DNA from 4 places in the Pantoea sp. XAF26B01_ASV70 genome. Region 3 is predicted to be linked to each of the others. Evidence: riboswitches for the same ligand, from Rfam matches in the RefSeq annotation. Region 3 holds a riboswitch; each other region holds the start of a gene.

Region 1 (7,623 bases), on a different replicon from region 3:
TGCGGAGCTGGCAGGATCAGGAAGCATTGCCTCAACCGGGCGGTTACAGCATTGTTCTCAACGGCGAACAGCAGCCCGTCTGCGTGATCCGCACCACCGGCTTGTTCCTGACGCGCTTTGATCGCGTCTCGCCAGAGATGGCGATGCTGGAGGGTGAAGGCGATCTGAGCCTCGACCACTGGCGTCAGGAACATCAGCGCTACTTCGAGCGTGAAGGCTATTTTCACAGCGAAATGGAGCTGATCTTCGAGACGTTCCAGCTGGTCGAGGTGGTCTAAACCGGCACGCTACAGCGTGTTTGCCGCCACCAGCGCAAGCCGCGCAATCCCCCGCGCGGCAAGGTTCTCAGCCGCCTGGGCTGCGCGCATGCCACTGGCACACACCAGAACCACACGCTGATTGACCGGCGGTTGCCAGGCCGCTATCTGCTGCGGCAGAATTCGCACCACCTGCTCGGCCACACTGACCGGTGCCTCTTCCAGGCTGCGCAACTCCACTATGCAATCATCCTCCATCAGCATGGCCCGATCGATAAAGGGTGTGCCGGGCGCGTCAGGTTCAGGTGCGTCATCAAAACGAAACTGCCTGATATGCCAGTCAACAAAGTCGCAGTGGATCATGCAGCCGAGCGGCGATGGCGTTAGTTTTAACAATACGCTCAGCGCCATCTGTGCCTGCATTGCGCCCAGCGTCGCTACCGCCGGTCCCATTACGCCTGCCGTATTGCAGTTACCCGAGGCCGTGGGCAGCTGCGGGAACAGCGCGCGATAGCCAGGCGCACCGCCACAGAATCCGCCAACATAGCCTTTGCGTCCCAGCACCGAGGCGCAGATCAGCGGCAGGCCTGCCGGATAACAGGCATCGGAGAGCTGATAAGTAATAGCGAAGTTATCCGCCGCGTCCACCACCAGATCGATCCCCTCCAGCGCCTGCGGCAGTTGACTGGCGCTTAGCGCGTGAGGATGCGCCTCAACGCGACAGTCAGGATTGCGCTGCGCCAGCGCACGCTGAGCGCAAAATACTTTCTGCTGACCCACATCGTCGACGCCAAACAGCGTCTGCCGGTGGAGGTTGTGCAGTTCAACCCGATCGCCATCGTAAAGACGGATAAATCCCACACCCGCGCCTGCCAGTAACGGCAGCAGCATTGCACTAAGCCCGCCCGCCCCCACCACCAGCACCCTTGCCCTGCTCAGCCGCTGCTGCCCCGCTTCACCAATCTCAGGCAACATCGTCTGTCGCTGATAACGCTCCATCGCTGCTCCTTAACTGAATTGTGCCAGACCAAAAATAGGCGTAGAAGCAGACGCCATGTCGCGCTGCTCCATCAATCCCGCCTGAAACGCCTCGTGTCCGCCGTGGATTGCAGCAGCAAAGGCTCCAGCCATACGCACCGGATCGCGCGCTTTTGCCACCGCCGTGTTGAGCAGCACGCCATCGAAACCCATCTCCATTGCTTGAGCCGCCTGGCCAGGCGCGCCAATGCCCGCATCAATAATCAGCGGCACATCTTTAAACCACGCACGCATAGCGCGCAGTCCCTCGATATTACGCAGTCCCTGGCCGGAGCCGATCGGCGCGCCCCAGGGCATCAGCACTTCACAGCCCGCTTCCAGCAATTTTTCGCCAACAATCAGATCTTCCGTAGTGTAGGGAAACACCTGGAACCCGTCAGCGCAGAGAATCCGTGCGGCCTCAACCAGGGCAAAAGGATCGGGCTGCAGCGTGTCGGCATGGCCAATCACCTCCAGCTTGATCCACGGTGTGTCGAACAGTTCACGCGCCATCTGCGCCGTCGTCACCGCCTCTTTCACCGTGTGGCAACCCGCCGTATTCGGCAGAATACGTTTGTTGAGCTGTTGCAGCAGCGTGCGGAAAGCGCCGCCTTCACTGCCTTCCCGTCGCAGGCTGACGGTAATAATTTCCGCGCCTGACGCGTTGATCGCCTGATGCAGAATGTCCGGTGACGGATAACCGGCCGTGCCGAGCAGAAATCGGGATTGCGGAGTAAATTGATAGAACATGGTTAACCTCCCTGCATCGGTGACAGGATTTCGAGCTGGTTGCCCGCCTCAAGTTGCTGGCTGGCATAGCGGCTACGCGGTACAAACTCCCCGTTCAGCGCGGTGGCGACGGTCCGCGGATCGATCTGCTGCTCCGCCATAAGCTCCGCCAGCGTCGTTGCGCCGGTTTCAATCGTGCGTCCATTCAGTTCAACGCGCATGAGTCATCTCCTGAGTCAGTTGCAGCATAAGTTTTTCAGCCATGATCGGGGCCAGCAAAAAGCCGTGGCGGTAGAGGCCGTTAAGTGAGAAACGGCCATTTTCGTAGCGGACTTCCGGCAGGTTCTGCCGGTAAGCAGGACGCAGACCGGTGCCGCTCTCCACGATCCGCGCTTCGGCAAGCGCCGGATGCAGGCTGTAAGCGGCGCTGAGCAATTCCATCATCGCCCGGGCGCTGATCGGGCTGCTGTCGTGGCTTTCGACCATGGTGGCACCCAGCATGAAGTGGCCCCCGGCACGCGGCACCAGATAGCAGGGAAAGCGCGGGTGCAGCAGCCGGACAGGACGGGAGAGTTGTACGTCGGATGTGTGCAGGATCACCATTTCGCCCCGCACGGCGCGCAGGGCGGGCTGCCGATCGGTGGCGTGGATGCCACGGCAGTCGATGATTTTGCCGCCGGGTTTACCACTGTGAAAGGGGACGCCAGCCTGTTGCAGTTTGTCGCGCAGTTGCTGCAAGGCGCGGCGCGGATCGAGATGCGCCTCTGCGGCGAAAAACAGGCCGCGGGCAAAGCGGTTTTCCAGCGCGGGTTCGATGTCACCGGGAGAGACCCACTGATGCTGCTGCGTCATACTGGCGAAGCGCGTGAGTTCGCGGCTGTCACGCGGCGGAGCAACCACCAGCGTGCCCTGCTGTTCCACGCCATCAACGCGTTTCGCCCACCATCTGGCCGCGTGCTGGCCCCATTCGATCACCTGTGGCGGTGCGCTTTCTGCTTCACACCAGGGCGCGAGCATGCCGCCCGCCCAGTGCGAGGCCGCACGGCAGTCAGGCTGAGTAATAACTTCGACCGTTTCTCCCCGCTCCAGCAGCAGCGTGGCGACACAAAGCCCGGCAACGCCGCTGCCGAGCACCGACCAGCGGCTCATGGTGTCCACCGGACAGGAAAAGAAAGATTCAGGATGAGATATTTCAATTTGGCCTCGTTATCCGTTAACGAAGACCCGTGATACAGAGGGAAAAGGCAGGAACGTTGCGAATGCGCCCCTGCGGCAAGTATCTGATGAGATACCCGTCTTCCTACGCCAGTATCAACTGGGTCAGGTTCTAAGGGTCGCTAAGCCGCGCGGTGCGCTATTAGCCTCTCAGTCTCTCTGGCGAGACTCCCCTGACGGATTTAGTTGTAAGTTAAGCAGACAGCTTCGTCAAGCAGACTGCATAGAACCGGGTAAGAAAATCGGACTTAACCGGCAGAACCGAAATGCCAGTCAGTTGCGGTTGCCAGCGTCACAAAGGGGCCCGCCAGCGTCTGGTTGTGATGCGCAATAATCTTCTCCGCAGAGAGGTGGGGATTATCGACGGTGGTGTGCGCATCGGAAATCAGTACGACGTTAAAACCCAGCTCCGGGGCTGCCCGACAGGTAGTATCAACGCAGAACTCTGTTTTCATCCCCGCAATCACCAGTTGCTTAATGCCCTTTTGCTTCAGCTGAAGCTGCAGGCCAGTATCCCTGAAACAGCTGGGATATCTTTTGGTGAAGACGACATCACTCTGCGGGTTAACCTGCAATTCCGGGATCAGGCGCGTCAGCGGGCTTTGCTCGTTAAAAGGGGAATCATCCGGGCCGATATGGCGTGCGAAAAAGAGGGGGACGGCAGAAGCCCGGGCTTTAGTAATGAGAATTGAGGTATTCGACAAGATCGAATTTGCGGCAAAGGGAGCCTCGGGACCATTAAAAAGGCCCTGCTGCATGTCGATAATTAAAAGTGCACTTTCAGATGTAACCATGACCTGTCTCCATTCAGTTTTTAAGAACGGAGAACAGCTCCCCGTCCGGTTCGGCGGGGAGTGAGAATCTGTTGTGTCAGGTGCCAGTCACAGAGTCGCTCACGCCGCCGCCAGAGGCGGTGGTGGTGACGGTTGTGAAAGACAGAACTGACATAAACATTTTCTGACCCTGAGTTAATGCGTTCGGTGAAGTCACCCTCAGAAGGATGGTGCTGACATCTACATTACCCTGTACGCCGTCGCTTTTAAAGCGCCTGCAGCGATTGGGTTACCGCATCGGTTATTTCACGAATGCGCGGTTCGGCGCGGCGATAGTAAGTCCATTTCCCGACTTTGCTGGCTTCAACCAGCCCCGCATTGTGAAGTGCTTTCAGGCATAACGAGGTGGCGGGCTGTGATAAGCCCGCCTTGTCCTGTATGAGGCTGGCACAAACGCCATACTGATCGAAGGGATAGAGCTGGGTATAGCCCGCAAACGCTTCGTCAGGATTTTTAAGCCACTTCAGCACTGCCACTCTGGTCGGGTTGGACAGTAACTTCAGGGCATTTTCGGGGGACATGCCGCCTCACAGAATATCAGGATGGGTAAAATGGATAGTCAGTATAGCCTTTCTCAGTGCCGCCATACAGGGAGGCGTGATCGACCTCATTCAGCGGATATCCTGATTTAATCCGCGCGGGCAAATCGGGATTAGCGATAAATGAGCGGCCAAAACCAAACAGATCGCCCCAGCCTTTTTCCAGCACATGCTGCGCTTTTTCAGCCGTGTAGCGACCCGAATAGATGATCGGAGAGCGGAATGTTTCCCGCAGCGCGACACGGAAGCTCTCTGGCATCTCCGGGCTGTTGTCCCAGTCGGCTTCAGCAATGGAGAGATAGCCAACTTCCAGCTCGTTCAGCAGTGCTGCTGCGCGGATGTAGGTCGCGTGTGGATCACTTTCAACCAGGCCGAGATAGACGCGCTCTTCGTCGGTACTGGTAAACAGAGGTGCAAATCTGACGCCAACGCGGTGGCTGCCAAATACTGAGCTGACCGCCTCAACGACTTCTCGCAGGAAGCGCAGACGATTCTCAGCAGAGCCGCCATATTCATCCGTACGGAAGTTGGTGTGCTCAGAAATAAACTGGTTAATCAGATAACCGTTGGCGGAATGCAGTTCCACACCGTCGAAACCGGCCGCTTTGGCATTCTCCGCCGCGCGTCGGTAAAGCTCTACAATCTCTTTAACTTCCGATGTAGTCAGTGCGCGTGGCTCGCTGGGTGCGGTCAATATGCCGGCGCCAGGCCCGGTTTCAATAAATACCCGGACGTTATCGGCTGCGATGGCTGAAGGGGCAACGGGTGCCTGCTTGCCCGGCTGCAGTTCATTATGCGACACGCGGCCAACATGCCAGAGCTGGCAGAAAATCGTGGCCCCTTGCTGATGTACTGCCTCTGTAACCTTTTTCCAGCCGGCGATCTGCGCTTCGCTGTGGATCCCCGGCGTCCATGCATAGCCCTGCCCGCGAGGCTCAATCTGGGTGCCTTCGGTGATCATCAGTCCCGCGCTGGAACGCTGGCGGTAGTACTCCACCATCATCTCGCCGGGAATGTTGCCCGGTTGTTCACTGCGGCAGCGCGTCAGCGGCGGCAGTACAATGCGGTTACGAAGCTGAAGGTCGCCCAGACTCAAGGGGGTAAAAAGTGACGGCATGACAAAAAATCCTCTGATGTGTGAAGAGGCGACATTATATTTACACATTTAAATTTGTAAATGTGTAATCTGTGCTTTTTGTCCAGGGCGGTATCTGTGGTTTCTGGCAGAGGGTCACTATCAGGGTGGAGTGCTGACAGCGCGTGGGATTAACAGTCCCTCATCGCAGCGCCTGACTGCGTAACGTCAGGAGGAGATCCTGCAGACGCCGCTTTCAGGCAAATTGCTTCGCCGGGACGGAGGTGCTGCCTGCAGGATCATAAGAACATTAAGAAGCGTATTTTTCAGTGAACGCCTGCCACTGCTGGCGATAAACCTCCAGTTGACTGAGTGCGCCATCAATGGAGGGCTGTGCTTTGTTGTCAGGATTCGGCGTGGCACGAATCAAATCGGCAAAGGTGCTGAAGACAGAGTCCATATCACGGCCCGACTTCATGGCTTCCATCATCCCGGCCAGCTCCACCTGTGGCCGTGCGGTTGCGCTCTTAACCTGGCTGAGATAGTCACGTGCGCTCTCCTGCATGTCGCGTGTTCCATGACGTATGGCTAACGCCAGCGTATCCTGTGCTCCCAGCAACGTCTGACGTTCACGAATGGCGACTTTGACGCTTATCATCTCATCAGCAATGTCATTCGCCTGCTTCTGGTTATCGCCGGAGACATATTTTTCTATCAGTTTATGGAGCTTAGACTGCGTCAGGGTCAGCGCCATGGCTTCCGAGGTATCCGAATTATCATACTGATTACGGCCCACCTGGCCTTCAGCCAGCACCTCATGGAGTGCAGCGGCAAACTCATCCATAGCGGTCTGCGTATTAGCAGCCGCGCATTTATCCATTTCAGACAGGGTTAATTCAGAGGAGACGTTGTGAATAGTGCACTTCCATTAGACGCGCTTGGGCCGCGCATTTGTATTATGGGTCCCTCGAACAGCGGAAAATCGACCTTAGCTGAAGCCATTGCTCGCAAAACAGATCTACCAGCAGTTCATCTGGATCAGCTTCACCATATTCCGGACAGTCAATGGATGCCCAGAGCACCGGCAGAATTTCTCCGTTTGCATGCTGAGGCGGTGAGTCAGGAAAGATGGGTGATGGAGGGTAATTACACCAAATGCATTGAAGAACGATTCGCGCGTGCCACAGGCTTAATTCTGCTGGATGTAAAAGTGACAGTGGCACTGCTGCGGTACATTCGCAGATGTTACTCATCCACGCCGCGTATTGGCGGCCTGGGGATGGGCAGAGAGCAGATGAGCCTGGAGATGCTGAAATATATTCTCCGTACTGCCCCGCAGAATCGAAAGCGCCATAAAAAGCTTTACGACCAGGTCAGACTGCCAAAACTTCTGCTTCCTTCTCCCCGCGATGTTAAAGCCTGTTCTGACTACTGGGGATTACAGCTAACGAAAAATGATCGATGAACACAGGCTGCCGGAATAACGTCTGTTTTCCGTTAATGGGGTCGCTTTGACTCAGTAACTTTTTGAATAACAAAGAAGCATCACTGCCATCAATCAAAAAGCATTAAGCTCGTCAGAAGAGAGTCCAGCGAATCTACCGGCCCGGCATGATTTGTCTCTGAACGGATTGTGTCCCAGGGCATGGCGTCATCAGTACAATAATCACCTGTGCACTGCATATCGGCAGGCTCACTGAGTAAACCAACCGGAAGCCAGATATAAGGCCTGCCACGCAACCGGTTAGGCACTGTGGAGCCACAGCTGGCGCAAAAATCGTTGCGATAACCTGTGGGTTTGCGCCATGACGCGATCTGGCTCTCACCAGAAATCCAGCTGAAGTCACTCTCTTTTACGATCGTTGCCAGGTTATAGCCGGTTCCGCTCTGTTTTCTGCACAAAGAACAGTGACAACGGTAATAGCGCGTGGGGGTTACTGATATTTCGAAAACAACGG
Region 2 (7,623 bases), 2.0 Mb from region 3:
AAATCTGAAAACCCAGCTCAAGGCTTACCTTGAGAAATTAACCAAACCTGTTGAGTTGATTGCCACGCTGGACGAAGGTGCAAAATCAACCGAGATCCGTGAACTGTTGGTTGATATCGCCGGTTTGTCTGAAAAAGTCAGCTTCCGCGAAGAGAACGATCGTCAGGTGCGTAAGCCCTCATTTCTGATCACCAACCCAGGTTCGAACAGTGGCCCGCGTTTTGCCGGTTCACCTCTGGGTCACGAATTTACCTCACTGGTGCTGGCACTGTTACAGACCGGTGGGCATCCGTCGAAAGAAGCACAAAGCCTGCTGGATCAGATTGCCGCGCTGGACAGCGACTTCCATTTCGAAACCTACTATTCACTCTCATGCCATAACTGCCCTGACGTCGTACAGGCGCTGAACCTGATGGCGGTGATTAACCCGCGCATCAGCCACACCGCTATCGACGGTGGCCTGTTCCAGAACGAGATTCAGGAACGTAACGTGATGGGCGTGCCAGCGGTTTACCTCAATGGTAAAGAGTTTGGTCAGGGTCGCATGAGCCTGGCGGAAATCGTCAGCAAAGTGGATACCAATGCCGACAAACGTGCAGCGGAAGAGCTGAACAAGCGTGACGCCTATGAAGTCCTGATTATCGGCAGCGGCCCGGCGGGCGCAGCGGCAGCCATCTACTCAGCACGTAAAGGTATCCGTACCGGCCTGCTGGGTGAGCGTTTTGGCGGTCAGGTGCTGGACACGGTCGATATCGAAAACTATATCTCCGTACCGAAAACCGAAGGGGCCAAACTGGCCGGTTCACTGCGCGCACATGTGGATGATTACAACGTGGACGTTATTGAAAGCCAGAGCGCGATCAAACTGATCCCGGCAGCGAAGGAGGGCGGAATGCACGCCATCGAAACCGCCTCTGGCGCAGTATTGAAATCACGCAGCATCATCCTGGCGACCGGCGCACGCTGGCGTAACATGGGTGTACCGGGTGAAGAAGAGTATCGCACCAAAGGCGTGACCTACTGCCCACACTGCGATGGCCCGCTGTTTAAAGGCAAACGCACGGCGGTGATCGGCGGCGGTAACTCCGGCGTGGAAGCGGCCATCGATCTGGCCGGTATCGTCGAACACGTTACGCTGCTGGAGTTTGCCGGTGAGATGCGCGCCGATCAGGTGCTGCAGGATAAGCTGCGCAGCCTGAAGAACGTGGATGTGATCCTGAACGCGCAAACCACCGAAGTGAAAGGCGACGGCACCAAAGTTACCGGCCTGCACTATATCGACCGTACGACGCAGACCACTCATGAGCTGCCGCTCTCCGGTATCTTCGTTCAGATCGGTCTGCTGCCGAATACCCCATGGCTGGAAGGTGCGGTTGAGCGCAACAAAATGGGTGAGATCATCATCGATGGTAAATGCGAAACTAGCCTGAAAGGCGTGTTCGCCGCGGGCGACTGCACCACCGTACCGTACAAGCAGATCATCATCGCCAGCGGCGAAGGTGCTAAAGCCTCACTGAGCGCTTTTGACTATCTGATTCGTACCAAATCGGCTGAGTAACTTTTAGTTAGCCAGACAATAGCCCCTCAGCACGCGTGCTGAGGGGCTTTTTTTTTAGCCTGTTAATAGCCCGCCAGCGTCATCAGCATCATCCAGATTGGTGTTGTCACCGCCGCAAACACGGTAGAAAAGAGCATGCTCGCCGCCGCCGGGCCGGTAATGACATTAAACTTCTGCGACATCAGATAGACGTTAACCCCGACTGCCATCGATCCCAGCAGCACCACCACTTTACTCTCCAGCGGCGGCAGATCGGTCAGCCACGCGATAGCCCATACCGTCATCGGTTGCAGCACCAGCTTCAGCAGGCAGATGGTATAGCTCTCTTTTAAGCCATCCCGCACCCGATAGTGCGCCAGGCTCATGCCCAGCGTCACCAGCGACAAGGGTGCGGCCAGTGAGGCCAGCATCTTTAGCGGTTCAGCGGCCAGCAGCGGCAAGGGACGTTGCAGAAAGCTCCAGGCTGTACCGCTGAGAATACCGATGATCAGCGGATTCTTCAGCACGCCGAGCAGGGTGCGCCAGAGTCCTTCCAGCGAGAAGCTGCCCTGTTTTGCCCACTCGACCGAAACGGTCAGTAAGGTCCAGAGGATCAAGCTGTTAAACACCAGCACCAGCGCCACCGGGGGCAGGGCTTCTGGCCCCAGCAGCACCGTGGCCACCGGGATCCCCAGCATGACGTTATTGGAAAAGATGCCGCCCAGCGCAAAAACCGACGCCGCTACGCCATCCAGATTAAACAGCCTTGTTGCCAGCAGTCGTCCCACGATAAACACCAGCAGGCAACTGCCGAAAAAGGCCAGCAACAGGCGCGCATCCACCGGCGGACTTTGCGAGAAGGTGCTCATCACCCGAAACAGCATGCAGGGCAGGGCAACGTTAAACACAAAGCGGTTCATCCCTTCGCTGATGCTGGCGGGCCATTTCCCGAGGCGCGTCAGGCAGTACCCCAGCAGGATCAGGATAAACAGCGGGGCTGACAGGTAAATTTGATGGCTTAAGCTTTCAAACAGCAGTGGCATAGAGAGAGTCTGGTCAGACGATGATTAGTTACCAGACTAACAAATTGCTAACTAACTGTTAACCTGAGCTGTGTCCGGAATGACCGTTGCCGGGACGCTAACCTAACCAGCGGCGCGCCTGCCGATCGCTGATGTCGCGATAATAGACCCGGTGAATAATTTCGCCACAGCCTGTGCAACGGGCGGAGATATAGGTGGAGAGGTACTGTCTGCCATTGGGTGCCACGGCACCCCTGCGTTCAATATTAATATCCTGCCATCGATGGCGGTGTGGAATAAGCGCTAAAAATCGCATCATACATCCTGAATAGTATGAAGTTCCGCTTCAGGAGTTTTCTAACCCCATGAAATAAAGTGTTTTTTACGATGATGCTGCAAGCAGGTTAATTATTATGGGATAACCAGAGTCACTGCGGGAAATATTACCTATCCGGGTAATAAGCGGGGCTACCTATAAAGAGGTATCTCGTTAACCCGCAGCATTAAGCCTTTTTTTGCACCCTCAGGCGTTGATCGGGATCATGTGAATTGTTTCAGCTCTGATTATTTCCCAGGCGGGAGTCGCTTGCTTTCGCTGCGCGGCTTGCCTATGCTGCAAGCCGTAATACGACTCGGGGTGCCGCTTTCCACACGGAAAGGGCTGAGAAAAACCCGCTGACCTGAACTGGATAATGCCAGCGTAGGGAAGTCTGATGCCTGACCGCATTCGCCTTCTTGTTCGCCGGTTGGGAGCTACGATGACACATCAATCTCAACACCTTTCTGCCGCGCACTTCGCGCCCATTCTGCACGCTTTCCGGCGCCAGTCACCGCTGGTGCACTGTATGACCAATGACGTGGTCCAGAACTTCACCGCCAACGTGTTGCTGGCACTCCATGCCTCACCGGCGATGGTGATCGATGCCGCTGAGGCTGCCCAGTTCAGTAGCATGGCCGATGCACTGCTGATTAACGTGGGCACCTTAACCCGCGATCGCCAGCAGGCGATGCAGGCTGCCGTCACCGCGGCTAATCAGGCGGGCACGCCCTGGACACTCGATCCGGTTGCCGTCGGCGCGCTGACGCTGCGCAGTGACTTCTGCCAGCAGTTGTTAAACCAGCAACCGGCGGTGATTCGGGGGAATGCGTCAGAGATTCTGGCGCTGGCACAACAGGCCAGCGGCGGGCGCGGTGTCGACACGCTGCATCAGGCGGATGCAGCACTCGATGCGGCCCAACAGCTCGCGGAAACCTGGAGCACGCTGGTGGTCGTCACCGGTGAAGTGGACTACGCCACCGATGGTCAGCGACTCCTTGCTGTACACGGTGGAAGCCCCTTAATGACACAGGTAGTCGGGACCGGCTGCGCCCTCTCGGCAGTGGTGGCGGGTTTCAGCTCTCTGCCTGGCGATCGGCTGATGAATGTCGCGGCCGCCTGTCAGGTGATGGCGCTGGCGGGTGAAAAGGCAGCGGCGCAGGCTGCCGGCCCCGGCAGCTTTGCCACGGCGTTTATTGATGCACTCTGGACGCTGGAGGGTAATCATGAAGCGTATTAACGCTCTGACGATTGCGGGTACCGATCCCAGCGGCGGCGCAGGGATTCAGGCCGATCTCAAGACCTTCTCCGCTCTGGGAGCCTATGGCACCAGCGTCATCACCGCGCTGGTGGCACAGAACACCTGCGGCGTGCAGTCGGTTTATCGCATTACGCCTGACTTTGTTGCTGCCCAGCTCGATTCGGTGCTCAGTGATGTGCGCATCGACAGCGCAAAAATTGGCATGCTGTCAGAAACAGCTATCGTGGAGCAGGTTGCGGCCCGGCTGAGCAATGCGGCAATCCCGTTTATCGTGCTGGACACGGTCATGGTTGCGAAAAGTGGTGATGCGCTGCTCTCGCCAGACGCCGTAGCCAGTGTTCGGGAGCTGTTATTGCCGCAGGTCTCGCTGATCACGCCTAATCTGCCGGAAGCGGCGGCGTTGCTGGACTGCGCCATTGCGGCAGATGAAAAGGAAATGCGCGAGCAGGGACGGGCATTGCTGGCACTGGGCTGTCAGGCCGTGCTGATGAAGGGCGGTCACCTTGCGGCGGCAGAGAGCCCGGACTGGCTGATCACGCACTCAGCAGAGCAGCGATTCAGTACGCCGCGGGTGAATACCCGTCATACGCACGGCACCGGCTGTACGCTGTCGGCAGCCTTAGCCGCGTTGCGACCACGTCATGCTGACTGGGCAGAGACGATTGGGGAAGCCAAAAACTGGTTACAGCAGGCGTTGCTACAGGCGGATTCGCTGGAGGTCGGGAAGGGTATCGGGCCGGTTCACCATTTTCATCAATGGTGGTAACGACGAAGGCCCGCATCGACCTGGTAATCAGGTGGTACGGGCGGTTTCAGGTTCAGGGTGCTTCAAACCAGGCGCTGTTACGCTCGGCAATCGGGGTGATAGAGAAGATCATCTCCTGCAGATGACGACGCATTGCCGCTTCGGCTGCATCGGCGTCATGACGCTTCAGCGCCGCAAAAATCTCTTCATGCTGCTCAATCAGCTTGTCCGGTGGAGAGACTTCACTCAGCGTCAGAAACCGCACCCGGTCCATGGCCGCTTTGATGTTCTCCACCGTTTCCCAGGCCAGCTTACAGTCAATGCTTTCAGCAATCAGGCGATGAAACTCATCGTCCAGAGTGAGAAAAGCCTGGCTGTCATGCCGTTCAGCGGCCATGCGCTGTAGCTGCAGGTTATGCTCCAGTGCCATCAGAGCCGGATCATCAATCTCCAGTGCCGCACGGCGAACCACCGACACCTCGACTGCCTCCCGGATAAAGCGGCCATCCGCCACCCGCTTAGCGGAGATTTTGCGCACGAAAGTGCCACGCTGCGGCAATACCTGTACCAGTCCGGCTTCGGCCAGCTTGATGAACGCTTCACGCACCGGCTGGCGTGAAACGTTGAAGCGCGCGGACACCTCTTTTTCCGAGAGCAGCGAGCCCGGCTGAATTGCGCAGGTGACGATATCTTTGCGCAGATACCGGTAAATCTGCTGATTTACCGGTTCGCTGGTAGTAATGGTATAGGCGATCGACATGCAGCAATATCCATATTACGGCTGGCCGGGGCCAGCGCGATGGGAAAGTGTCAGTCTAATCAGCGCGCTGCATCTGCGCCAGCGCTTTGTCACCAGGCTGTTATGCCTGGCTCATACACTGTTGCACCGTCGCCCGCGCGCCCTGAGTCGTCAGTTGCTGGTAATACGTCGTCAGTCGGGCCACCAGATCGGCGTTCTGCGCCAGATCGTCGCCAAAGATGTCGCGCAGACCCAATAGTGCACGGACACGCGCTTCGCCTTCTTCGCTACCGGCAACCGTCTCTGCCAGCGTGGCTTTCAGCGGATCGCGGATCTCAATCGGCTGACCCTGCTCATTGACGCCGCCGACATAGCGCATCCAGCCCGCCACGCCCAGCAGCAGCAGGTCGCAGCGGCTGCCGCGCTGCAGATGCCAGCGCAGGCTGTCGAGCATGCGTTGTGGCAATTTTTGCGATCCGTCAGTGGCGATTTGATATGTACGATGTTTAATGGCACGGTTTTCGTAACGGGCGATCAGCGAATCGGCGTAGGCGTTGAGATCCACGCCCTGGGTACGCAGCGTCGGCGCCTGCTCATCAATCATCAGTGAACGGGCGGCGGCGCGGAAATGGGGATCGGCCACGCAGTCACTGATGTACTCATAACCGGCCAGAAAGCCGAGATAGGCCAGGAAAGAGTGGCTGCCATTCAGCATGCGCAGTTTCATCTCTTCATAGGGCAGAACGTCACTGACCAGTTCTGCGCCCGCTTTTTCCCACGCCGGACGGCCATTGACGAAGTTATCTTCAATCACCCACTGAAAGAAGGGCTCCGCTTCAACCGCAACCGGGTCGTCGGAACCCAGACGCTCGCTTAGTGCCGCAAACGCTGCATCGGTCATGGCCGGAACGATACGATCCACCATGGTGGAGGGGAAGGTAATGTGTTGCTGAATATAGTCTGCCAGGGCCGGATCCTGATGCTGTGCCAGTTGCACAACAACGTTGCGGGTCACGTGACCATTTTCCGGCATGTTGTCACAGGACATCACGCTAAAGGCAGGTAAACCCTGATCCCGTCGGCGGCGAATCGCGGCCAGAATCAGACCGGGCAGCGAACGCGGCGAATGCGGATTCTGCAGGTCATGCACGATGTCAGGGTGATCGGGATTTAAATTGCCACTGGCAGGCTGGTGGCAATAGCCTTTCTCGGTGACGGTCATGGAGATAATCGCCACCTCAGGCTGGCTCATGGCATTGATCACCGCCTCAATACCATCACTTTTGCCGTGCAGTGCCTGAGTAATGACGCCAATCACCCGGGTATGCAATGAATCATCGGCCATCTCGGTGAGGGTATAAAGCAGCTGCTGCTCTCGCAGGGCCTCAATCAACGCACCGCTGTTGAGGTTCACTTCACAATAACCCCAGTCGCTGCCCTGTTCAGCCAGCTTATCGCTGCAGAGCGCCTGATGGGCGCGGTGAAATGCACCAAAACCGATATGTACCATGCGGGTTTTTAACTGGCTGCGGTCGTAAGCGGGGCGCTTGACCTCAGCGGGCAGGCGATCAATCTGTAACATAGTCCATCCTTATGGCAAACGGGGCGCAAAGCGCCCCGAAATCATACATCTGTTAGCGAAACAACACTCAGACCGAAACCGGTTTATCCTGGGTTTTCGGACTGCGAATCACAAATAACACCAGGAAGGCACCCAGCGCGGCGACACAGCCCGCCAGGATAAAGGCGCTATCGAATTTACCGGTGTGATGAACAATAAACCCGGTGACGATGGGCCCGATGATGCCGGAGAGGCTACCCACCAGATGGATAAAGCCGCTGATGCTGCCGATACGGCTCTTGTGCACCACATCCTGAATAATCGCCCAGTAGATTGCGCCGGTGATATAGAGAAAGAAAATCGACACCGACATCATAATTACCGCAGGCACCACATCTTTTATCGTACCCGCCAGCGCCACACAAATTGCGGCGGCCAGCAG
Region 3 (7,623 bases):
ATGCCAGCCAGTAAACTGCCTCATGTCCCAGTCGCTCACTGAGCGTGCCCTGAATAACGCCAGCCAGAATCATGCCGGTCGAGATCGAGTTGGTGAACATGGTGGTCGCCGCACCAGGCCGTCCTGGCATCAGATCCTGAAACCACAGCATCCCTATGCCAGCAATAATCCCGACAAACACCGCGTTAAACAGCTGCAACACCATCAGCGACGTGCGGGAATTGAACAGCACCAGCCCCAGATAAAACAGTACGCCAGCCGCCACCGCGATCAGCATTAACCGGCGCTTGCCGATACGCCGCGCGTAATGTCCAGCCAGCAGCATCACCGGGATCTCCAGCCCCGCAGCCGTTCCCATCAGCAGACCGGCCAGCTTCTCAGGCAGCCCCAGCGTGGTGCTGATATAGAGCGGCATATCGATGATATACATCGTGTTGCAGGTCCACATCGCGACTGAGGCCAGGAACAGTAAACGCACATCCCGATCGCGCCAGCCACTTAGCGGCAGCCCGCCGCTTTGCATCAGGGGCTGCGAACGTGGCACCGACGGCACGGTGAACCAGACCAGCAAGATACAGATCAGAAACAGTGCGGCGGCCACCATAAATAGCGTCACAAAGCCGTAGTTCAGCGCCAGCGCGAAGGAGAGCGGCGGCCCAATCACCCACGCCAGCGACAGCTGTGCACGCATCACCGAACTGAACATCACCGCTTCACGCGCCGACTGATCGGCATATTCCCGCGCCAGCGCAAACAGCTGAGGCATCGAGACGCTGGCCAGCGCCGACAGCAGCACGCCCAGCGTCAGCAAGGTCAGATAGTGGCGGGTAAAGGCAAACAGCAGCGCATTGACCAGCGCCATCAGGCAGCAGAAGAGAATGATATGACGACGATCGCCGACGCTGTCAGAGCGCTTTGCCACCAGCATGCTCACCACGATACCGGCCACCGCATTGATGGTGAAAAACAGTCCGACCCAGAAGGGCCGCGCCTGCACCTCGCGCGTCAGAAACAGGCTGAGCGTCGGCGCCTGCAGTGCGCCCGCGATGCCCAGCATGAACGAGGCGACCATAAAAGCGAGGTAAACCGGATTGATGCGGCGCTGCCGCGTTAACAGCGATTTCATACCGAAATCCCTTACAGAACAAACAGAGGGGAAAAAGAAGGGTAGACGATACCGCGCAACATGAAAAAAGCCAGCAGAGATCATCTGCTGGCGGTGTAAATGCACCCTACTCAGAAAAGCACTCCGCTGAACAGCGAAGTCAGGGTCGAACGCCATTCAGTGCTGAATGCCTCCCGCTCTTCCCATAACGCAAAGTTTGCTCTTAAAATAGGGCAAGAAAAACAGAGCGCTTTTCACCGGGAGTTCCTCTTTTATGTCCTCATCACGTCTGAAGCAGCAGTTCATTCGCCTGTGGCAGAGCTGTCAGGGGCAAACGCAGGAGATTACCCTTAGCGAACTGGCTGACCTGCTGCACTGCTCGCGCCGCCATATGCGCAATCTGCTCAACCGGATGCAGGCCGCGGGCTGGCTGATCTGGCAGGCGGAAGCCGGACGCGGCAAGCGTTCACAGCTTACCTTCTGCTATACCGGACTGGCCCTGCAGCAGCAACGTGCCGAGGATTTGCTGGAGCAGGATCGCATCGATCAGCTGGTCCAGCTGGTGGGCGATAAAAATCAGGTACGGCAGATGATCGCCGCGCATCTGGGCCGCAGTTTCCGTCAGGGCAAGCATATCCTGCGGGTGCTCTACTATCGTCCGCTGCTCAATCTGCTGCCCGGTTCGCCGCTGCGGCGCTCCGAAACCCACATTGCGCGACAGATTTTCAACGGCCTGACGCGGATAAATGAGGAAAACGGGGAAATCGAGCCCGATATTGCGCACCACTGGCAGCAGACTTCCCCGCTTCACTGGCGCTTTTTTCTGCGTCCGGCGATTCGCTTTCATCACGGCAGAGAACTGGAAATGGAGGATGTGCTGGCCACGCTTGAGCGTCAGCGCCCTCATCCGCTCTTTTCCCATATCGAGCAGATCGACTCGCCCGCGCCCTGGACGCTGGATATCCGCTTAAGCCAGCCCGACGAGGGATTACCCTGGCTGCTGGGCAGCGTCAGTGCGATGATCCTGCCGCGCGAATGGCCGACGCTGCACGATTTTGCCCGCCAGCCGGTTGGCACCGGTCCTTACCGGGTGATCCGCAATCAGGAGAGTCAGCTGAAGATCGAAGCGTTTGATGACTATTTTGGTTTTCGCGCCCTGATTGATGATGTCTCTATCTGGGTACTGCCCGACATCAGCGATGAGCTGGTCTATGCCGGTGTCCGTCTGCAGGGCGATGGAGCCGATGAGGTTCAGGAGGAGAGCCGCCTTGAAGAGGGCTGCTACTATCTGCTGTTCGACCAGCGTTCAGAACAGGGACGCAACGAGGCGGTCCGGCGCTGGGTCAGCTACCTGTTTAATCCTATCGCCCTGCTCAATCACGCCGGTGTCGGCTACCAGCGCTACTGGTTTCCGGCATATGGCCTGCTGCCGCGCTGGCATCATCGGCGCGACCTGACGCCAGTGGAAAAACCGCCCGGCTTAACCCACCTGACGCTGACCTGGTACAGCCAGCACGTGGAGCATGAAGGCATCGCTAACGCGCTGCGTCCGCTGCTGGCAGAGCATGGCGTCACGCTGGAGACCCGCGAGATCAGCTACGAAAGCTGGTATCAGGGCGAAGCGGAAAGTGATATCTGGCTTGGCAGCGTAAACTTTACCCTGCCGCTGACTTACTCTCTGTTTGCGCAGCTTTATGAGATCCCGTTGCTGCATCACTGTCTGCCGATCGACTGGCACAGCGATGCGGCCCGCTGGCGCGAGAAAACGCTGCCGCTGGCCGAATGGAGTAAACAGTTAGTCGAAGAAGCGGGTCTTCATCCGCTGTTTCACCACTGGCTGCTGCTTGAAGGTCAGCGCAGCATGCGCGGCGTTCGGATGAATACGCTGGGCTGGTTTGATTTTAAATCCGCCTGGTTCGCGCCACCCGCGCTGTGAGGCTTTCGCCCCGGCGCTGAAATGACTAGAATGTGACGTTCTCAACGGGGTGCCGCCTGCCACCAGCAAGCAGCTGAGAGATACCCGTCGAACCTGATTCGGTTAATACCGACGTAGGGATTTGGGAGGCCTCTGTGCTCAGATCCTTTGCGACTCATCCCCTATTCTCCTGAAGGAGCGCAAAGTGTTAAACAAAGTTCTGCCGGTGCTGCTGTTACTCTCCGCCCCCGTTCTGGCGGCTAAGCCGGTTCTCACGGTCTACACCTACGACTCCTTCTCCGCTGACTGGGGCCCTGGCCCGGCGGTTAAAAAAGCCTTCGAGGCGCAGTGCAACTGCGAGCTGAAATTCGTCACGCTGGAAGATGGCGTGTCGCTGCTGAACCGCGTGCGCATGGAAGGAAAAAACAGCAAAGCCGATCTGGTACTGGGGCTGGATAACAATCTGGTACAGGCGGCGCAAAAAACCGGTCTGTTTGCCGAAAGTCAGGTCGATGCCTCGACATTAAAACTGCCCGGCGGCTGGCACAACACCACCTTCGTGCCGTTTGATTATGGCTACTTCGCGTTTGTCTATGACAAAACCCGGCTGAAGAATCCGCCAAAAAGCCTGAAAGAGCTGGTCGACAGCCCGGAAAAGTGGCGGGTGATCTACGAAGATCCCCGTACCAGCACCCCCGGCTTAGGTCTGCTGTTGTGGATGCAGAAAGTCTATGGCGATCAGGCACCGCAGGCGTGGCAAAAGCTGGCGCAGAAAACCGTGACGGTGACCAAAGGCTGGAGTGAAGCCTATGGCCTGTTCCTCAAGGGCGAAGGCGATCTGGTGCTGAGCTACACCACCTCACCGGCTTACCACATCATCGAAGAGAAAAAAGAGAACTATGCCGCCGCGCCGTTTGCAGAGGGCCACTATCTGCAGGTTGAAGTTGCCGCGCAGTTAGCCAGCAGCAAACAGCCGGCGCTGGCACAGCAATTCATGAAGTTTATGGTGTCACCCGACTTCCAGCGCACTATCCCGACCGGTAACTGGATGTACCCGGTAATCGACACGCCGCTGCCTGCCGGTTTTAGCGCGCTCACTGTGCCCGCCACCGCCCTGCAGTTCTCGCCGGAAGAGGTTGCCAGCCAGCGTTCAGGCTGGATCAGCCAGTGGCAACGCGCCGTCAGCCGCTGATGCCGCGCTGGCTTATCCCCGGTTCGCTCGCCACGCTGCTGTTAATCAGCGTGGCGCTGCTGGCCTTCGGTGCACTCTGGAGCGCCGCGCCAGAGAATGACTGGCGCAGCGTGCTGCAGGATGATTACCTGCATCACGTTATCGCCTTCTCTTTTGGTCAGGCGCTGCTCTCCGCGCTGTTGTCGCTGCTGCCAGCGGTGCCGCTGGCGCGCGCGCTCTATCGACGCCGTTTCCCTGGCCGTCAGCTGCTGCTGCGTCTGTGCGCCATGACCCTGGTGCTGCCGGTGCTGGTGGCGGTATTTGGTCTGCTCACCGTCTATGGTCGTGTCGGCTGGCTGGCGCAGCTGTGCCAGCTGGCAGGGATTGATTACCACTTCTCTCCCTACGGTCTGTCGGGCATTTTGCTGGCGCACGTCTTCTTTAACCTGCCGCTGGCGACCCGCCTGATGCTGCAGGCGCTGGAGAGCATTCCGGCGGAACAGCGTCAGCTGGCGGCACAGCTCGACCTGCGCGGCTGGCACCATTTTCGTCTGCTGGAGTGGCCATGGCTGCGGCGTCAGCTGCTGCCGACCGGCGCGCTGATCTTCATGCTCTGTTTCGCCAGCTTTGCTACCGTGCTCTCACTGGGCGGCGGCCCGCAGGCGACGACCATCGAGCTGGCGATTTTCCAGGCGCTGAGTTATGACTACGATCCGGGACGCGCTGCACTTCTGGCGCTGATCCAGCTTGGCTGCTGCATGACGCTGGTGCTGCTCAGCCAGCGCTTCAGCAAGGCCATTCCCGCCGGAACCAGCCAGCTGAACGGCTGGCGCGATCCGCAGGATTCGCGCGGGGCGCAGCTGGTTGATGCGCTGCTGATCCTGCTGGCGCTGATCCTGCTGCTGCCCCCGCTGGCGGCGGTCATCATCGATGGTCTGCACGGCGGACTGCGCGGCGCGCTGGCGCAGCCTGCTCTCTGGCAGGCGACGTTTACCTCATTGCGCATCGCCACCGGCGCCGGTCTGCTCTGTGTGGTGCTGACCATGATGCTGCTGTGGAGCAGTCGCGAGCTGCGCCTGCGTCAGCGCCCGGCGGCGGCAACCCTTATCGACACCAGCGGCATGCTGATTCTGGCGATGCCAGGCATCGTGCTCGCCACCGGCTTTTTCCTGCTGTTTAACGCCACCATTGGTCTGCCGGCGTCGGCGGACGGGCTGGTGATCTTCACCAATGCGCTGATCGCCATTCCCTATGCGCTGAAAGTGCTGGAGAACCCGATGCGTGACGTCGCGGAGCGTTACGGCAGACTCTGTGATTCGCTGGATATCCACGGCTGGAACCGGCTGCGGCTGATTGAACTGCGGGCGCTGAAACGTCCGCTGGCCCAGGCGCTGGCCTTTGCCTGCGTGCTGTCGATCGGTGATTTTGGCGTGGTGGCGCTGTTTGGTACTGCCGATTTCCGCACCCTGCCGTTCTACCTCTATCAACAGATCGGTGCCTATCGCGGTGCTGACGGTGCAGTGACCGCGCTGCTGCTGCTACTGCTCTGTTTGTTGCTGTTCACCCTGATGGAAAAATTACCAGGCCGCCATGCTGACACTGAATAACCTCACGTACCTTTATCAGCATCTGCCGATGCGCTTTAGTCTCAACGCCACCCGCGGCGAGCGCATCGCGATCCTCGGCCCCAGCGGGGCCGGTAAAAGCACCCTGCTGAGCCTGATTGCCGGTTTCCTGCCGGTAACACAGGGCACCCTGATGATTGACGGCCAGGAGCACACCCACAGCGTGCCGGCCAGACGGCCGGTTTCGATGCTGTTTCAGGAGAACAACCTGTTTCCGCACCTCAGCGTGCAGCAGAACATGGCGCTGGGATTGCACCCCGGACTGAAGCTGAGCGCCGGGCAGCGCCAGCAGCTTGCTGCGCTGGCCGATCAGGTGGGATTAGGCGATCTGCTGACGCGCCTGCCGGGCGAGCTGTCAGGCGGACAGCGACAGCGCGTGGCGCTGGCACGCTGTCTGCTGCGTGACCGTCCGGTGCTGCTGCTGGATGAGCCTTTTTCTGCGCTGGATCCCGCGCTGCGCGGAGAGATGCTGCAACTGGTGCGTTCGGTGTGTGAAGCGCGCAGCATCACGCTGCTGATGGTGTCGCACAGTCTGGAAGATGCCCAGCAGATTGCGCCGCGCAGCGTGGTGATTGTGGATGGCCGGGTTTACTGGGATGGCGAGACCCGACAGTTACTGTCGGGCGACACGCGGGAGGCCGACGTGCTCGGCATCCCGCGTCGTTAAGCGATTCAGGCGAAGAAAACCTGCCACAGCAGATGACGGAAAATGGGCATCATCGGATGGAACTGAATGCCGACGAAAGCCGCGACGGCAATCACCAGCCCCAGCGGCCCTGCCCAGCGCAGGCGCTCAGGCGGCAGCCAGGCCGATGCCCAGTCGCGACTCTTGCCGCTGCGCCACCAGCGCCAGCATAACCAGACACCCAGCCAGATCAGCAGTGCTGCGCCGAGTAACAGCCATTTAAAGCTGCCGCCCTGCGCGGCTTTGGGCACATCGATCGCCACACCCGCCAGAATACCGGGCAGCAGATAGAGAGGCGGCCAGAGAATGCAGCCGATAATGTTCGGCGGCAGGAATTTACGCACCGGCAGCTCCAGCATACCGGCCGCCAGCGGGATCAGCGGACGCGTGGGGCCAACAAAGCGTCCGACCAGAATCGTAAACATGCTGTGCTGATGTAGGGCGTGCTCGGTTTTATCCAGCAGGCCTTTATACTTTTGCAGATACTTCCAGCGGTGCAGCGGCCCCTGAAATTTCCAGCCGATGCCGTAGGAAACCCAGTCACCAATCAGGCAGCCCGCAAAGCCCGCCGCCCAGGCCGGATAAAGGCCAAGTTCGCCACTGCCGACCAGCGCGCCCAGACTGGCCATCATCACCGTACCTGGCAGCAACAGCCCGACCAGCGCCAGCGACTCCAGAAACGTCACTAGCGCAACGGCAAACAGCGCCCACTCCAGGGACTGCGTAATCAGTTGTTGAATCCAGGCTTCCATAATCATCCTAAGTAAAAGCAGAAGGCTGGATTGTCCTGAGCCAGCCACACAGCGTCAAGGCAAGAATTGTAGGACAATGTTGACAAAACCGGGTGGCGGGAACTGTATAAATATCCATGTTATACTGAAGCGGTTTTGTCATCCTGAAATGCTGAGTCCGGAGAACATCTGAATATGCCCCGCGCAGGTTTTCTGCTCACCCGCCACTGGCGCGACAGCCCGCATGGCACCGAAATTATCCTCTGGCTCGCGACCGATGCGGGCGCGCAGCGCGTGGTGCTGCCGGTGCAGGAGTCCGTCGCGTTTATTCCTGAGGAATTTCAGGCGCAGGTCAGCGAATTACTGAAAGATGAACGTCAGTTTCGGCTTC
Region 4 (7,623 bases), on a different replicon from region 3:
AAACTGCTAAAGCAGATGGCGCAGGATGTCGCTCACCGGCTCAATCTTCCGGAGAATGAAACGCTCTATACTTTCGCTCCAGGCCGTTTTGCCATTGTTCAGCCCTACTCGGGTCGTTATACCGCACATAACATGATCGACCTGTTTAAGGGCATGAAGGCCGATCTGGCGGAAAATATCACGCTCGACCTGGATGTCTTTACCGGTGAAACAGAGTTTGTACCGGGCCAGATGGATGCCAATGAAACGGTGCGACAGGCCGTGAGCGCGCTGCATGAAGCGGTTGATGAGAACATCAGTGCAATGTGTTTTGAAGAGAGTTACGACTCGCGGCGCACCGATGACTTTATGATCATGAACGATCTGGCTCAGGCGCTGAATAAAGACGAAGAGCTTTACCTGGCCTGGCAACCGAAAGTGTGTCTCAAAAGCGGTAAAACGGTCGGGCTGGAGGCGCTTATCCGCTGGAATCATCCTGAACGGGGCGAGCTTTTCCCTTCAGAATTCATTCCGTTAGCAGGTAAAACTAACCTGATTTCCGATCTGACCAACTGGGTTATCGATCACACCATTGAGCAGCTTGCGCGCTGGGATCGCGAATACGATCTGATTCCGGTTTCGATCAACGTCAGCGAACGCGACTTCGCAAAGCCCGATTTTGCCGATCGGCTGGTGGCAAAATTAGCGGCGGCTCAGTTACCCAATTCTATTCTGGGCATTGAGTGCCTGGAGAATGAACTGATCACCAAAACCAATGTGGCGATCAGCGGGCTGGAAGCGCTGAAATCACACGGCTTTGTGATCTCGCTGGATGATTTCGGCACCGGCTACAGCAACATCAGCTATCTGCAGGATATCCCGCTGGATGTGATCAAGATCGACCGATCCCTGATCTCGCGTATGAGTGAAGATGATGCATCAAAAATCATCGTCAGATGCATTATTCAGATGCTGAAAGAGCTCAATTACACCGTGCTGGCCGAGGGCGTTGAGACGGAAGCCACCCTGACGTTGCTGAAAACTTACGGTTGCGATCAAATCCAGGGCTACTTCTTTTCAAAACCGCTGCCAGCCAGCGATATTGAACACTGGCTTTATCAGAAGTGATGCCAGGAAAATGGCCCGCAGCGATCGTTGCGGGCTCTCTTATTACTCACTGCCGGTGGCGTAGCGCTCAACCGGCGTGATGCTTTTAATCAGCTTGTTATCAAACAGAAATTGCTCGTAAGCCTGATAGCGTGCGCGATCCAGTTTTGCCGGATCGGCAGCGAATAGCGGCAGGGCAGCACGCCATGCCTGATGATTCAGCGGCGTGTTCAGCTCCGGATGCGCGCGGGCAAAGGCCTGCCAGCTCTCCTCCGGGTGCGCCTGCAACAGCGCATTACCCTTCTTCAGTGCCCGCAAAAACTTTTTGATTTTCTCCGAGTGTGCCTCATCACGGTTGGCGACGATGATCAGTTCGTCATAGGCCGGAACACCATAATCCTCGACGTTGAAGACTACCGGTTTTTTACCGTGCTGTTTCATCTCCAGCGCTTCGATATTGCGATAGCCGCCGATAACCGCATCCACCTGCCCGGTCATCAGGGCGCTGGTGAGCTGGAAATTGACGTTAACCAGCTTAACCTGATCGGCTTTAACGCCATCATGGTTCAGCATGGTCGCCAGCGTCGCCTGTTCAATGCCACTGACGGAATAGCCGATACGTTTCCCTTTTAAATCGGCTGGTTTTTTTACCGTTTCGTCTAACGTCATCAGCGTATTCAGCGGACTGTTAATCAACGTCCCCACACGCATCAAGGGCAATCCCTGATCGGCGAAGAAATGCAGCTGCGGCTGATAGGTAATCGCTAAGTCCGCCTGCTTTGCTGCCACCAGACGCGGCGGCAGCGCCGGATCGGAAGGCGGCACAATGTTAACCTCCAGCCCTTCTGCCGCAAACGCGCCGGTCTGCTGGGCCACCATAATGGGTGCGTGATCGGGATTGATATACCAGTCGAGCACCAGTGTCAGTTTCTCCATCGCCTGAGCCTGTGTGGCTAAGGTGGCGCTGAACAGCAGGGTAAACAGAGGCATTTTTGTCATGGGTTTTCTCATTGGTATGGTCATTAATGTGTCTCGGGTGCCCAGGTAATCAGGCGGCGTAGCAGGATGTCGAGGGTCAGCCACAGGGCCAGCGTCATCAGCACCAGAATAAACAAGGCGGCGAAACAGAGGTCGCTCTGCATCCGGGCGTTGGCATTCAGCATCACGTAGCCCAGCCCTTCGGCCGAGCCGACCCATTCACCGATGATTGCGCCTATTGGCGCGACGGCTGCCGCCATCCGCAATCCTGAGCCCAGGGCGGGCAGCGCGGCTAACAGCCGGACATGGCGCAGTTGCGCTGCAGGTGATGCGCCCAGCGTGCGGGCCAGATCGAGATAGCCGGGCGTGACGCTACGCAGGCCATCAAAAAAGGCGGAGGTCACCGGGAAGAAGATTACGAGGACGGCCATCGCGACCTTTGCGCCCATGCCGAAACCAAACCAGAGCACCAGCAGCGGCGCCAGGGCAAAAACCGGAATCGCCTGGCTGGTGATCACCAGCGGCATCATCCAGCGCTGCAGCCACGGTGAAAAGGTCATACCCAGCGCCAGCACGCTCCCAAGCAGCACGCCGAGGGCCATGCCGCTGACGATCTCGGTCAGGGTAATCAAAGTGTGATGGCCGAGATAACCTGCGTTTTGCCACAGTGCGATGACGACCGCAGCGGGTGAGGGCAGCAGAAAGGCCGGAACCGAAGTCAGCGTGGCGAGCCACCACAGCGCAATTAGTCCGGCAAACAGCATCACTCCACGGTGAAGACCGGCAAAACCTTTGTGTAATCTCATCCCGCTATCCTGCTCAGCTGCTTCAGCAATGCGGCCTGACTCTGCATTACCTGTATGTCGTCTGCAGCCCGCGGTGGCTGGCCCGCCAGGGGCGGGCAGGTTTCAATTCCCGCAGAACCGATCACCAGCATGTGGTGACTGAGCCGACTGGCTTCAGCGGCGTCATGGGTAATCAGCAGCACGGTGTGTCCGACCAGCACTTCTGCGGCCAGCGTCTGGATCTGAGCGCGGGTGAGTGCATCCAGTGCGGAGAAGGGCTCATCCATCAGCACAACGGGCTGACGGGTGTAGAGGGTGCGGGCCAGCGCGGCGCGCTGACGCATCCCGCCGGAAAGTGTCGCGGGTCGCGCGTTTGCAGAATGGCTAAGACCTACCCGCATCAGCAGATGCTGCGCCCAGTCGCGATCGGCGCTTTCACCTTTCAGGCGACTGGCGAGGCAGACATTTTGTTCAACCGTCAGCCATGGATAGAGCAGATCCTGTTGCCCCATCCAGGCGATGCGTCCGGTCAGTGGCAGGCCGTCGCTGCCGCTGACCTGCCCGGCGGTGGGTGGCGTCAGACCAGCAATAACCCGCATCAGGCTGCTTTTTCCGACGCCGCTGGCACCCAGTAAAGCGGTAAAAGCACCGCCCGCGATCTCCAGATCAAGCTGGCTGAAGAGTGGCTGCTGGCCATAATTCAGGCTGAGCTGGCGAATTGAAATGCCTGGCGGCACCGGACTGCACGGCAGGTTCATGAGCTGATCCGCTGGGCGGCAGCATGGTTGAGACCCATCTGCCAGAAAGCGGCTTCCAGCCGGGTTGCAGTGGTGAAGATCGCCTCCAGCGGGTGAAACCGGTGTTCACCGGCACGCTGCCGGGCCAGGGTTTCAAACAGTGAAAGTGAGGAGCGAACGCCAGCCAGATAGGCTTCGTCGCCGTAATTTTCTATCCATGCCGCGTAAGGATTCCCCTCAAAGCGGGTTGCGGGATCATGCAGTAGTGTCAGGCCAATTTCAGCGTAACCGGCAACGCACGGCATCAGCGCGGTCAGCAGCTCCAGCGCATCCCCGGTGTGACCCACGTCCAGCACGTAGCGGGTGTAGTTGAGCGTTTCCACGGCTTCGGGTTCACTCGCCATAGCCGCCTCGCTGATGCCCCATTGCTGGCAGTAAGCCTGGTGAAGTGGCAGTTCGCTGACGATAGCGTTAAGCGATGCCGTTGCGCTGCGTAAGGCTGCAGGCTCGGAAAGTTTGCTGATCAGCAGGCCCCAGGCACGGGCGAAGTGCAACAGAAACAGATAATCCTGGGTGAGATAGTGGCGGAAGGCGGCGGGTGGCAGGGTGCCCTGACCGAGTTGCCGCACAAAATCGTGCCCGATATAGGCGTGCCATTGACTGCCCGCCTGCTGGCGCAGACGACCATAAAAGCCGGTGTCGAAAAGCGGATGTGACATAGGATCTCCAGTAACAGGGAGATCCGGGCATACGGTCTGGAACAGGGAATGTTGCAGGAGATGACGCAGAAAATCTGCCGACCCGTCCCTTCGCTGGCATGACCCAGATCAGGTTCAAAGGGTTCGGCTTACGCCATCTCAGCCCATTACAGGACACCCCTCGGAGACATTGGTTATACGATAATTACTGCCGGAGTACAACGGCAGTAATAAGCGTTCTGTTCCGGCGTTGCTGTCGCGCCAGTAACAGCATGACGATAGATTTTAAGTGACGTTGTCACTCAAGATCCGCACCATTACTGGCAATGACTTTTTTGTACCACCAGAAGGATTTCTTCCGCGTGCGCGCCAGCGTGCCGTTACCCAGGTCGTCGCGGTCAACATAGACAAATCCGTAGCGCTTGCTCATTTCACCCGTTGAGGCGGCAACCAGATCGATACAGCCCCAGCTGGTGTAACCCATCACTGGCACGCCATCCTCGATCGCGTCGCCCATGGCGCGGATATGTTCGCGCAGATAGCTGATGCGGTAATCATCGTTGATCTCGCCATTTGATTCGATCTCATCGCGCGCGCCCAGGCCATTCTCCACCAGAAACAGCGGCTTCTGATAGCGGTCATACATCATATTCATCGTGATGCGTAAGCCGAGCGGATCGATACCCCAGCCCCACTCACTGCGCGGTACATGCGGATTGGTCAGGGATTTCACCACATTGGCGGCGCTGCTGTTCTGCTCATTCATCTCTGCCGAGGCGCAACGTGAGGCGTAATAGCTGAACGAGACAAAATCGACGCTGTTTTTCAGAATGTCGGCATCGCCGTCAGCGATCTCAAGCGTCACACCTTTTTCACGGAACACGCGCGCGGCGTAGGCCGGATAGGCCCCACGCGCCTGCACATCAATAAAGAACAGGTTTTCGCGATCCTTTTCCAGCGCAGCCCAGACATCTTCCGGCTTGCTCGACCAGGGATAGAAGTTGCCGCCTGCCAGCATGCAGCCGACCTGGTTCATCGGATTTACTTCATGCGCGATGCGCGTTACCAGCGCGCTGGCGACCAGTTCATGATGGGCCGCCTGATACTTTACCTGATCCTTGTTCTCACCGGGTTCGAACACCAGACCGGCGCCGGAAAACGGGCTGTGCAGCAGGATATTAATCTCATTGAAGGTCAGCCAGTATTTCACCAGGCCATCAAACGCCTCAAAGCAGCTGCGGGCATAGCGGGCAAAAAAGTCGACCATTTTGCGATTGCGCCACGAGCCATATTCAGTCACCAGATGCATCGGCACATCAAAGTGACAGAGCGTGACCAGCGGTTCGATATTATATTTCCGGCACTCCTCAAAGACCGCGCGGTAAAAGGCGATGCCTTGCGGATTGGGCGTCAGTTCATCGCCATTGGGATAGAGACGGCTCCACGCAATCGACGTGCGGAACACGCTGAACCCCATCTCCGCCATCAGCGCAATGTCTTCCGGATAGCGGTGATAAAAATCGATGGCTTCATGGCTGGGATAAAATTCATCGTCACGCAGGGTAAAACGCTTTTCCAGACCGAGTTTGACCGGCATACGGTGCGGGCCATGTGGAATCATGTCGACGGTGGTTAAGCCCTTTCCGCCTTCACGAAAGCCGCCTTCACTCTGGTTGGCGGCCAGTGCGCCGCCCCATAAAAATCCTTGCGGAAACCTTGAATCAGACATGCAATCCTCTTTTCCGGGTCAGCGTGACCCTTTCCTTTAGTGGCTATTAATCGCGTTAGCGCGTTCGGTAACGGGCGCAGGTTGCGTTGCGCTTTCGGGTGCGGTTTTGGTTTCGGGTTCGGTTTCAGGAATATCTTCAAAACCTAACAGCAGCGTCAGCACAAATGACAGCACCACAGACAACACCATGACCGCACCGACCCAGACAATACTCATGGGATTGGTGGGATCGAAGAACTGTACGCTGGTAAACAGGCCGGGAGAGGCCATGGAGTGGCTGGCCAGCCCGCCAATGCCCGCGACCGCGCCGCAGATAAAACCACTGATCAGACAGGCGATCAGCGGTCGTTTTAAGCGGACCGCAACGCCATAGAGCGCCGGTTCTGAAATGCCGGCAATAATCGCTGATGCCGCCGCTGCCAGCGCGGTCTGGCGCAGTTCACGGTTTTTGGTCCGGAACGCCACCGCCAGCGACGATCCCCCCAGCGAGAGGTTGGCACCAATCTCTGACGGCATCACCATGCCCTCTTTGCCGGTTTCGGCAATGGTCTGGATGATGGTGGGGGTGAACACCCGATGCATCCCGGTCATCACCAGCAGCGGCCAGATTGCGCCCATAATCGCGACGGAAAGCCAGCCAAGATAGCCATGCACGGTGTAGACCAGCGCGGAGATGCCGCTGCCGATCCAGATACCAATCGGACCAATCAGCACAATCGCGATGGGTGCCGCAATCAGCACAATCAGCATCGGTTTCAGGAAGTTTTTAGTGACGGCAGGGGTAATACGATCCACGCCGCGCTCGATGTGCGACAGGATCCAGGTCATCACCAGCGCCGGGATCACCGTATAGGTATATTTCACCGCGGTCACCGGGATGTAAGCAAATTCCACCGCCTGACCCTGTGCCGCTTTCGCCATCAGTTCAACAAAGTTGGGATGAACCAGTACACCGGCAATGGCGATCGCCAGCGACATGTTCGTTTTGAATTTCAGCGCCGCAGAGGCGGCCACCATGATCGGCAGGAAGAAGAATGCGCCATCGCCAATCACGTTGAGGATGACCAGCGTTGATGAGCCTTTCTCAAACACGCCCGCCATATCCAGGATCATCGCCAGCAGCTTAACCATTGACCCGCCAATAATGGCCGGAATCAGCGGCGACATGGTGCCCACCAGCGCATCAAGAATACCTGCACCGATGCCTCGCAGCGTGATTTTACGTTTCACGGGTGCAGTTGATGTCGCTGCGGGCGATCCCAGCTCCAGCACCGCCTGATAAGCCTGTGACACGTTGTTACCAATGATCACCTGGCATTGAGTGTCGTTGTGCACCACGCCCATAACGCCATTGATCGCCTTGAGCCGGGGATAGTCGACCTGGTTTTCATCTTTCAACACAAACCGCAGGCGGGTCATGCAGTGGGTTACGGCTTCGATATTGGTGAGGCCGCCTAGCGCATCGACGATGGCGCGTGACACCTCGGCATAATTTCTGGGCATGATCGCTCTTCTCTGTAGGGTAAATCGGTTAAAGTTTTTATGTTTTTTCGCCTGCGGGCAGGTAAATAGGAAACCGGTTTCACAAAATCATGAAGTGCTTTCACAGC

The links. Region 3 has a riboswitch for thiamine pyrophosphate ahead of thiB (thiamine ABC transporter substrate binding subunit). Riboswitches for the same ligand answer to the same signal wherever they lie in the genome.
Region 1: it holds a riboswitch for thiamine pyrophosphate, as region 3 does, so the genes downstream of both, ACX8ZY_RS21350 (FAD-dependent oxidoreductase) here and thiB (thiamine ABC transporter substrate binding subunit) in region 3, are expected to answer to the same signal.
Region 2: it holds a riboswitch for thiamine pyrophosphate, as region 3 does, so the genes downstream of both, thiM (hydroxyethylthiazole kinase) here and thiB (thiamine ABC transporter substrate binding subunit) in region 3, are expected to answer to the same signal.
Region 4: it holds a riboswitch for thiamine pyrophosphate, as region 3 does, so the genes downstream of both, ACX8ZY_RS19930 (TenA family protein) here and thiB (thiamine ABC transporter substrate binding subunit) in region 3, are expected to answer to the same signal.

What each region holds. Positions count from the first base shown of each region.
Region 1 is NZ_JBTNCJ010000002.1:389,696-397,318, forward strand. It holds gene ACX8ZY_RS21330 (ASCH domain-containing protein) at 1-278, shown strand, start outside; gene ACX8ZY_RS21335 (HesA/MoeB/ThiF family protein) at 288-1,256, opposite strand; gene ACX8ZY_RS21340 (thiazole synthase) at 1,266-2,024, opposite strand; gene thiS (sulfur carrier protein ThiS) at 2,027-2,224, opposite strand; gene ACX8ZY_RS21350 (FAD-dependent oxidoreductase) at 2,214-3,152, opposite strand; TPP riboswitch at 3,284-3,403, opposite strand; gene ACX8ZY_RS21355 (cysteine hydrolase family protein) at 3,467-4,012, opposite strand; gene ACX8ZY_RS21360 (ArsR/SmtB family transcription factor) at 4,258-4,572, opposite strand; gene ACX8ZY_RS21365 (alkene reductase) at 4,589-5,707, opposite strand; gene ACX8ZY_RS21370 (hypothetical protein) at 5,976-6,509, opposite strand; gene ACX8ZY_RS21375 (P-loop NTPase family protein) at 6,576-7,130, shown strand; gene ACX8ZY_RS21380 (GFA family protein) at 7,220-7,623, opposite strand, start outside.
Region 2 is NZ_CM137251.1:1,532,084-1,539,706, forward strand. It holds gene ahpF (alkyl hydroperoxide reductase subunit F) at 1-1,558, shown strand, start outside; gene ACX8ZY_RS07230 (AEC family transporter) at 1,621-2,580, opposite strand; gene ACX8ZY_RS07235 (hypothetical protein) at 2,678-2,875, opposite strand; TPP riboswitch at 3,183-3,283, shown strand; gene thiM (hydroxyethylthiazole kinase) at 3,318-4,115, shown strand; gene thiD (bifunctional hydroxymethylpyrimidine kinase/phosphomethylpyrimidine kinase) at 4,102-4,902, shown strand; gene ACX8ZY_RS07250 (GntR family transcriptional regulator) at 4,955-5,641, opposite strand; gene ACX8ZY_RS07255 (mannitol dehydrogenase family protein) at 5,742-7,202, opposite strand; gene ACX8ZY_RS07260 (MFS transporter) at 7,270-7,623, opposite strand, start outside.
Region 3 is NZ_CM137251.1:3,507,238-3,514,860, forward strand. It holds gene ACX8ZY_RS16610 (MFS transporter) at 1-1,126, opposite strand, end outside; gene sgrR (HTH-type transcriptional regulator SgrR) at 1,380-3,041, shown strand; TPP riboswitch at 3,077-3,179, shown strand; gene thiB (thiamine ABC transporter substrate binding subunit) at 3,226-4,212, shown strand; gene thiP (thiamine/thiamine pyrophosphate ABC transporter permease ThiP) at 4,188-5,798, shown strand; gene thiQ (thiamine ABC transporter ATP-binding protein ThiQ) at 5,782-6,483, shown strand; gene ACX8ZY_RS16635 (DedA family protein) at 6,489-7,253, opposite strand; gene polB (DNA polymerase II) at 7,422-7,623, shown strand, end outside.
Region 4 is NZ_JBTNCJ010000002.1:86,626-94,248, forward strand. It holds gene ACX8ZY_RS19910 (sensor domain-containing phosphodiesterase) at 1-1,107, shown strand, start outside; gene ACX8ZY_RS19915 (ABC transporter substrate-binding protein) at 1,150-2,085, opposite strand; gene ACX8ZY_RS19920 (ABC transporter permease) at 2,109-2,870, opposite strand; gene ACX8ZY_RS19925 (ABC transporter ATP-binding protein) at 2,867-3,607, opposite strand; gene ACX8ZY_RS19930 (TenA family protein) at 3,604-4,305, opposite strand; TPP riboswitch at 4,374-4,476, opposite strand; gene ACX8ZY_RS19935 (6-phospho-beta-glucosidase) at 4,583-6,013, opposite strand; gene ascF (PTS cellobiose/arbutin/salicin transporter subunit IIBC) at 6,050-7,516, opposite strand.